3 regions of the Citricoccus muralis genome follow, and region 3 is predicted to be linked to each of the others. Evidence: predicted binding sites of a transcription regulator. Region 3 holds the regulator's gene; each other region holds the start of a gene.
What was found. Region 3 encodes LexA, which represses DNA repair genes until DNA is damaged. Its sites were predicted from a motif close to TCGAACANNTGTTCGA; they were not measured.
Positions count from the first base shown of each region.

Region 1: a site for LexA is predicted at 787-802, ahead of P8192_RS13600 (HNH endonuclease signature motif containing protein). Genes of this name have one in related genera too.
Region 2: a site for LexA is predicted at 1,187-1,202, ahead of P8192_RS00665 (HNH endonuclease signature motif containing protein). Genes of this name have one in related genera too.

Region 1 is NZ_CP121252.1:2,957,426-2,959,697, reverse strand. It holds gene adhP (alcohol dehydrogenase AdhP) at 1-607, shown strand, start outside; gene P8192_RS13600 (HNH endonuclease signature motif containing protein) at 959-2,272, shown strand, end outside.
Region 2 is NZ_CP121252.1:143,634-145,905, reverse strand. It holds gene P8192_RS00670 (hypothetical protein) at 1-332, opposite strand, end outside; gene P8192_RS00665 (HNH endonuclease signature motif containing protein) at 1,247-2,272, shown strand, end outside.
Region 3 is NZ_CP121252.1:1,275,676-1,277,947, forward strand. It holds gene P8192_RS05850 (ATP-dependent DNA helicase) at 1-429, shown strand, start outside; gene lexA (transcriptional repressor LexA) at 523-1,281, opposite strand; gene P8192_RS05860 (LysM peptidoglycan-binding domain-containing protein) at 1,516-1,866, shown strand; gene P8192_RS05865 (histidinol-phosphate transaminase) at 1,895-2,272, shown strand, end outside.

The sequences.
Region 1 (2,272 bases), 1.4 Mb from region 3:
GGAAGGTGCCGATCCGTACGAGGTCGGCCCGGTGCTGTGTGCCGGCGTCACCGTGTACAAGGGTCTGAAGCGCACCGAGGTGCGTCCCGGCCAGTGGGTGGTGATCTCCGGGATTGGCGGCCTGGGGCACATCGCGGTGCAGTACGCGGTGGCCATGGGGATGCGCGTGATCGCCGTCGATATTGCCGACGACAAGCTGGCGCTGGCTGAGAAGCACGGTGCTGAAATCACGGTGAACGCGAATGTGCAGGACCCGGAGCTGGTGATCCAGGAAAAGGTGGGCGGTGCGCACGGCGTGCTCGTGACGGCGGTGCACCCGAAGGCGTTCGGGCAGGCGATCAACATGACCCGACGCGGCGGAACCATCGTGTTCAACGGGCTGCCCCCGGGCGACTTCCCGGCGCCGATCTTCGACATCGTGCTCAAGGGTCTGACGATCCGCGGTTCGATCGTGGGCACCCGGCAGGACATGGTGGAAGCGCTGGAGTTCTATGCGGCCGGCAAGATCCACCCGACCTACCACCGGCGTCCGCTGGAGGAGATCAACGACGTGCTGGAGGAGATGAAGCACGGCAAGATCGAGGGTCGCGTGGTGATCGAGTACTGATGCAGCGCTGATGTGTACTGATCTGTACTGATGCGTACTGATCTGTACTGATGCGTACTGATCTGTATTGAGCCGAGGCTGACTCGGAATCGACAGGGTCCGGCTGCCGCTGACGTGGTGGTCGGGCCCTGTTGTGCGTGGATGCGGGGTGGGCCCGAAACGTCGCGGATCGACGAGGCTGGAAACAATGTTCGAGAATAGTTGCGCACTTGCGCGAATGAGTGTAACCTCGTTATAGAACACCTGAATTACTTCTGAATGACGATAGGGCTCTTTTAGTGTTCGATAGTGCTTTTGGGTGACGTGTTTGGGTGCAGGTCGGGACTGAGCAGGCGGAGCGAGGTGGCGAGCATGGCGGCAGAGAAGATCGACGACGGCGCGCTGCCTGGGCTGCCCTCGGAGGTGACTGTCTGGGATGACCGAAGCACGGCTGAACTGCTTGAGATGGTGTCGTCCGGACTGCAGGTGCTCACCGATCGGCTGGTGGATCCGGCGGCACGGGGTGCGTTCGCCGTGTTCCGTGAGGTGCAACCCGTGGCCACCGCCCAAGACTGGGGTACCGGGTGGAGTAAGGGTCCCAAGGATGACGTTGCGGGCGCTGAAGAGGATGAAGCGGATCCGTTCGCCGAGAAGACTACGTCGACGCGGATCCCGGCGTATCACTGTGAGGAACCGGCGGCGAGTCTGCCAGAGGCGGTGCGCTCGGTGGAATCCATGGCGCGGAGAATCGATGCGCTCCAGACGCGACTGACCGGGCTGGCAGCGGATGCCTTCGACCATGAGGGCGACCGGCCCGAACTGCTCGGCGTGCCCGCAGGACGCGTCATGTACAAGAACCACGCGGCCTACCTGCGCCACCTCACCCACGCCGGCGGTAAGGACATTGCCCAGAGGCTGGCGACGTCGCGCCGTCTGCACCGTGCCGCGGGATCTGGGGCGCTCGTGTTGGTGGGTGCGGAGGACGCTGCGACCGCGGGCCGGGGCGAGGAGTCCGTCGTCGTCGATGATGTCTCGAATCCACGGGACTTCAAGCTGACGACGGCGGCCCGGGCGTTCCACGGTGGTGAGGTGACCGAGAAGTCGCTGCGCTCGATGATCACCGCGATGACTGCCGCAGCAGATACCGCGGAGAAGGTGTCCTACGATCGGGCCAGGGCGAATTCACTGCTGACTCAGGGGGAGGAGCTGCTCACTCGGTCTGCGCGCGATCTCGACGATGACCACTTCTTCCAGGCCGCGGCGCGCTGGCGCCAGCTGGCCGAGAACCTGCTCAACCCCGACGGCGAGTTGCCCGAGGACGAGGAAAAGCTCCAGAAATGCCGCATCCGATATCGCGGGCGGGATGGCAACGGCAACCATGACTGGGAGATGAAGATCGACGACGCGAGCCAGGAGCTGCTCGAGACCATCTGCCAGGCCGCGAACAACCCCGCGGGGCGGACTCTCGAGGGGGAGACGCCGTTTGTCAACGACGGCACCGAGACTCCGGAGATTCCCCGGGGCAAGACGGCCGCTGCTCAAGATCCGGACGGTGACCCGGTGGGTGCGATGGACCGTCGCACCTGGGGTCAGCGCGCACTGAACGCCGTGCTTTCGGTGCTGCACACCGGGCTACGCTCGCCGTCGAACAAGCTTCCCGACCACGGCACCACCCGCCCGGTGGTC
Region 2 (2,272 bases), 1.1 Mb from region 3:
CGCCCACGAGCTGCCGGAAGCAGGGCCACAGCGTCTGAGCACAGCGGTGTGATGCCCACGCCCCCATTCGCCATCAATCGAGTTTTGCCGTAGGCGATCACGTACCAACCGCTGAAGTCCGAGAAGGCCTCAACTCCGTTGCGCGCGTTCAGAGTTATGAGTACAGCAGCGAGGTCTTCCGAGATTTCGACGGCGCCCTTGTTGTAGCCCGCAGCACCCTGGTTCAAAAACCACGAACCCGTCCGCTGGTGATGGTTGGCCGAATAGACCTTGCCCCATACGATCACGTGTCGTCCCATCATGGCCCTGTTACGCGGGTCCAGTTCGTCCATCGACCAGATCAAATCTTCCGGACTAACCCGACCGCGTTCAGGGACCTCCATAACCCTTCCAGCGTCTACCAGCCCCTGCACATACCCTTCATCAGCAATGAGATGCCGCAGAAGAGACGACACATTATGTGATTGGCTATGCCCTTCCTGGTGGACTCTGCCGTCGAGAGCAGAACCCCTTCGCCCTGCGCTGTCCGGGTCGCTTCCGTCCGCATGAATTTCTTGTCCATCCCGTCCAGTAACCCGCGAATCTAGACGCAACACCAAGACAGATGCGTCATTGTTCAGGGGCCGCCGTCGGGGTTCTACGACGCCGGGAGCGTTGTCGACTTGTCGGCCTTCCATAAGACAACCAGTGGCGTGGTGAGCCGAGAAATGGCCGGCGCTGGAATTGCGTTTGACCATCCAGGCGAATCCTTGACATCCCGGACATTCCCAGGATCGTTCAGCCTTCGCTTGCGCCCAAGATCCGGGCTCTCGGCGCTCGGCCCTAAGCAGGTTGGCGATGTTGATCGTTGTCCCAGTGCCACAATCGCGCGCACTTTCCATAGGTGTACCTCGCTTTGTCGACCGCGGGGGTCGGTGACCTACCGCGGTGTCCGTTCACTTCATCGAGAAAGAGGATTAGCTGGTGTTCACAACACCATCCTGATCGATGGATAGGACGAGATAAGCGCCTCGTGGTTCGTGTTCTTCACGCTGACTCTTGCAGCGCAGCTATGGAACGCGTGTCGCATCCCTGTGGAGGACCCGCCTCCCGCACCACCCCGCGCACCCACTCATTTCGGCGCCCAACTTATCCCCAACATCGATCACCACTTCCCTTGAATTGAAACATCTACTAGACTTTGACCTAGAACATACGTACCAGCAATATCGTTAACACTGGACCAGATCGGGAAGGGAGCAACATCGTGACCATCATTGTCCCGTCACCCCTTCCTGCCTTGCCCGAGCTCCTCGACGCCCTCGATGACCTGAACACCGCCGATCTGACTGCCCTGCTTGAACAGGGCCTCACCACCCTGAGCCGGCGCGTCTCTGCGGCCCATGCCCACGACGAGTTCACCCCGTTCCACCGGCAGACACCCGACACCCGCCAGGACTGGGGCACCTCATTCCTACCCAACGAGAAAGGCCACTACGCCACCGGCGGCAAGAACAATGAGGACGCCATCGTCTGCGATGACCCGGCCGGGTCGCTGCCCAGCATCATCACCCAGGCCGCTACCCTGGGCCGACTGTGTGAGAACGTGGAAACCGCGTTGGCCGGGATTGTCGGGCGGATCTTCCCCCTGCACGAACAACGCCTAGAACTCCTCGGGTTACCCACCGGGCGGTTAGCGCATAAAAACGCCGCCGACTATCTGCGCTTCCAGACCCATGTTGGGTTTGGTGTTGCTCGGCGTCGTGTCCACACCGCAAACGCCATCCACCCCGATACCACCCTGGCCAGCCTCGCCGACGCCGCGGGCACCACCACCGAACCCCCGCTGCCCGAAGTCCACGACGCCGCCGTCGACGGAGACATCACCCCACGAGCCACCCAGGCCATCATCGACGCCCTGAACGCGGTGGATGAAGAAGCCCGCTCCGTGAGCACTGACCCAGAAGAGGTCACGAAACTCATCCACGACGGGGAGAAAACCCTGGTTGATCAGGCCCGGGAGTTTGATGACAACGCCTTCACTGCCTACGCGTCCGGGTGGAAACAACGCACCAGCACTCGGATCAATCCCGACGGCCAAGCACCCGACGACAAAATCGCCGAAAAGAAGCGGGGACTACGTCGCATCGGCACTCGGGGCAAGCTCAGCATCTGGCAATGCGCCACCGACCAAGCCGGCGACGAACTCCTCTCCACCCTGGTCCACGCGATGAACAACCCCAGAGCCACCCCTGGCTCCCACAGCGAAAACACGACCAGCACCTCAGAGGCT
Region 3 (2,272 bases):
CAGGGCGACTCCACGCTGTCCGCATTGATCAAACAATTCGCGGAAGAGGAAGATACCTGCCTTTTCGGCACGATGTCCCTCTGGCAAGGCGTGGACGTCCCCGGACGCTCCTGCCGTCTGGTGGTGGTGGACAGACTGCCGTTCCCACGTCCTGATGACCCACTGTCCGAGGCTCGTACACGAGACGTTGCGCAGCGCGGGGGCAACGGTTTCATCCAAGTCTCAGCGACTCATGCTGCGGTCCGACTCGCTCAGGGCGTGGGTCGACTCATCCGGTCGGCTAATGACCGAGGTGTCGTGGCGATCCTTGACTCGCGGCTTCATCATGCCCGCTATGGAAAGTATATCCGGTCAGCCCTGCCGGACTTTTGGTACACGACGGAACAGGACACTGTGCTCGGCGCCCTCGGTCGCCTCGCGAAGGTCTAAATACGGTGAGCGATCATGACGCAACAGGGGCCCAACGACGAAAACGTCGTTGGGCCCCTGTCGTTTTATCGGCGGGCTATATCGCCGATAGCGTCAGATGGATCGAAGGACGGACACAACTTTTCCCATGATGGTGGCGTGGTCGCCCAAGATGGGCTCGTACGCGGTGTTCTGAGGCAGCAACCAGGTATGGCCATCGCGCTGGCGGAAAGTCTTCACCGTTGCTTCTTCATCGAGTAAGGCGGCAACGATGTCGCCGTTGGTGGCGCTGTTCTGCTTGCGTACCACGACCCAGTCGCCATGGCAGATAGCGGCATCCACCATCGAGTCTCCGGTGACTTTGAGCATGAACAGGTCCCCATCACCAGTTAGCAACTTGGGGAGGGCGATGACATCTTCGATATGCTGATCAGCCAACACTGGCCCTCCGGCGGCAATGCGCCCCACCAAGGGAACCATGACGTTGTGAGAGTCGATTTCGCGGCTAAAGGGAAGCTGCAACTCATCGGTGTCAATCTCCTGGGCCGAATCTGACTCATTGCCCAGGAGATTTCCGTCTTCATCGCGAAGAATCTCGATGGCCCGGGGGATACGAGGATCTCGGCGGATGTACCCGTACTCGGTGAGCTTCTTGAGCTGGTACGTCACGGATGAGAGAGACAGCAACTCCGTCCCCTTGCCGATCTCACGCATCGACGGTGGATAGCCAGTCTTCGCGATGGCTCGTCGTAGGTAATTGAGCACTTGTCGCTGCCGCTGCGTCAGCTTCTTAACGCTGTATACCGCGAAGTTCTGCTCGTGACCGTCTGGAGTCGATGAACTCATGGGGCTCTCCGTTCTTATCGTGTCCATGGCCGCTGATGGACTCTGTTTCGCAGTCAAGACGCCGGGACATCCGGTGACCGATTCGCAGGGTCAAGGCGATCCGTACTTCAAGGCTACAGCATTCTTCGAACAAGTTCAAAGATCTGTACGAGAAATATCTTGCATCCGGTCGAAAGGCTGTGCTAGAAAAGATGTACGAACTTAGAACGGTCGATCGAGTCGAAAGAAGTGGGCCGTTCGAAATGAGAGGACAGTGGAATCATGAGCATCGCTACGCAAAACCAGGGAAGCAGCGGCATTTGCCTGACTCGACGCGGTCGATTTGTTCTACGAACACTTCCCCTCATTATTTTGATGGCCCTGATCGTTGCAGCGGCCCTGATCGGGGATCTGTTCGGTTCTTCAGCGAACGCGTCGAACTCCGGTCTGCCCTCGGGTGCAATCGAATACACTGTCGGATACGGCGACACCCTCTGGGGGATCGCGGGACAGGTTGATCTCGATGCACCCCGCGCTGAGATTGTTCAGCGCATCGGTGACCTGAACCAGCTCGCAGGATCGGATATTAATGTCGGCGATACGCTCTTCGTTCCCGCGTCACCGGGGAACTGAAGGTCAACGTCGGATCTAGACTGTGTGCGTGACTCCAAACTCGAACGATTTCAACGCTGATGCTCTAGCGGCTCTACCTTTGCGTGAGAACCTGCGTGGCATGACTCCCTATGGGGCACCACAACTAGATGTGCCGGTAATGCTCAACACGAATGAAAACACGCATCCGGTTCCAACAGACGTGGTCGAATCGATCGGAGCTGAAGCGCTTCAGGCGGCACGTTCGTTGAATCGCTATCCGGACCGGGAATTCACGGAACTCCGTAGACGTTTGGCGGCTTATCTTGGCGAGGGTCTGACTGAGCGGCAGATCTGGGCAGCGAATGGATCTAACGAGATTCTTCAGCAGATTCTGCAGGCTTTTGGTGGACCAGGCAGAAGTGTTCTGAGTTTTCCACCGACTTAC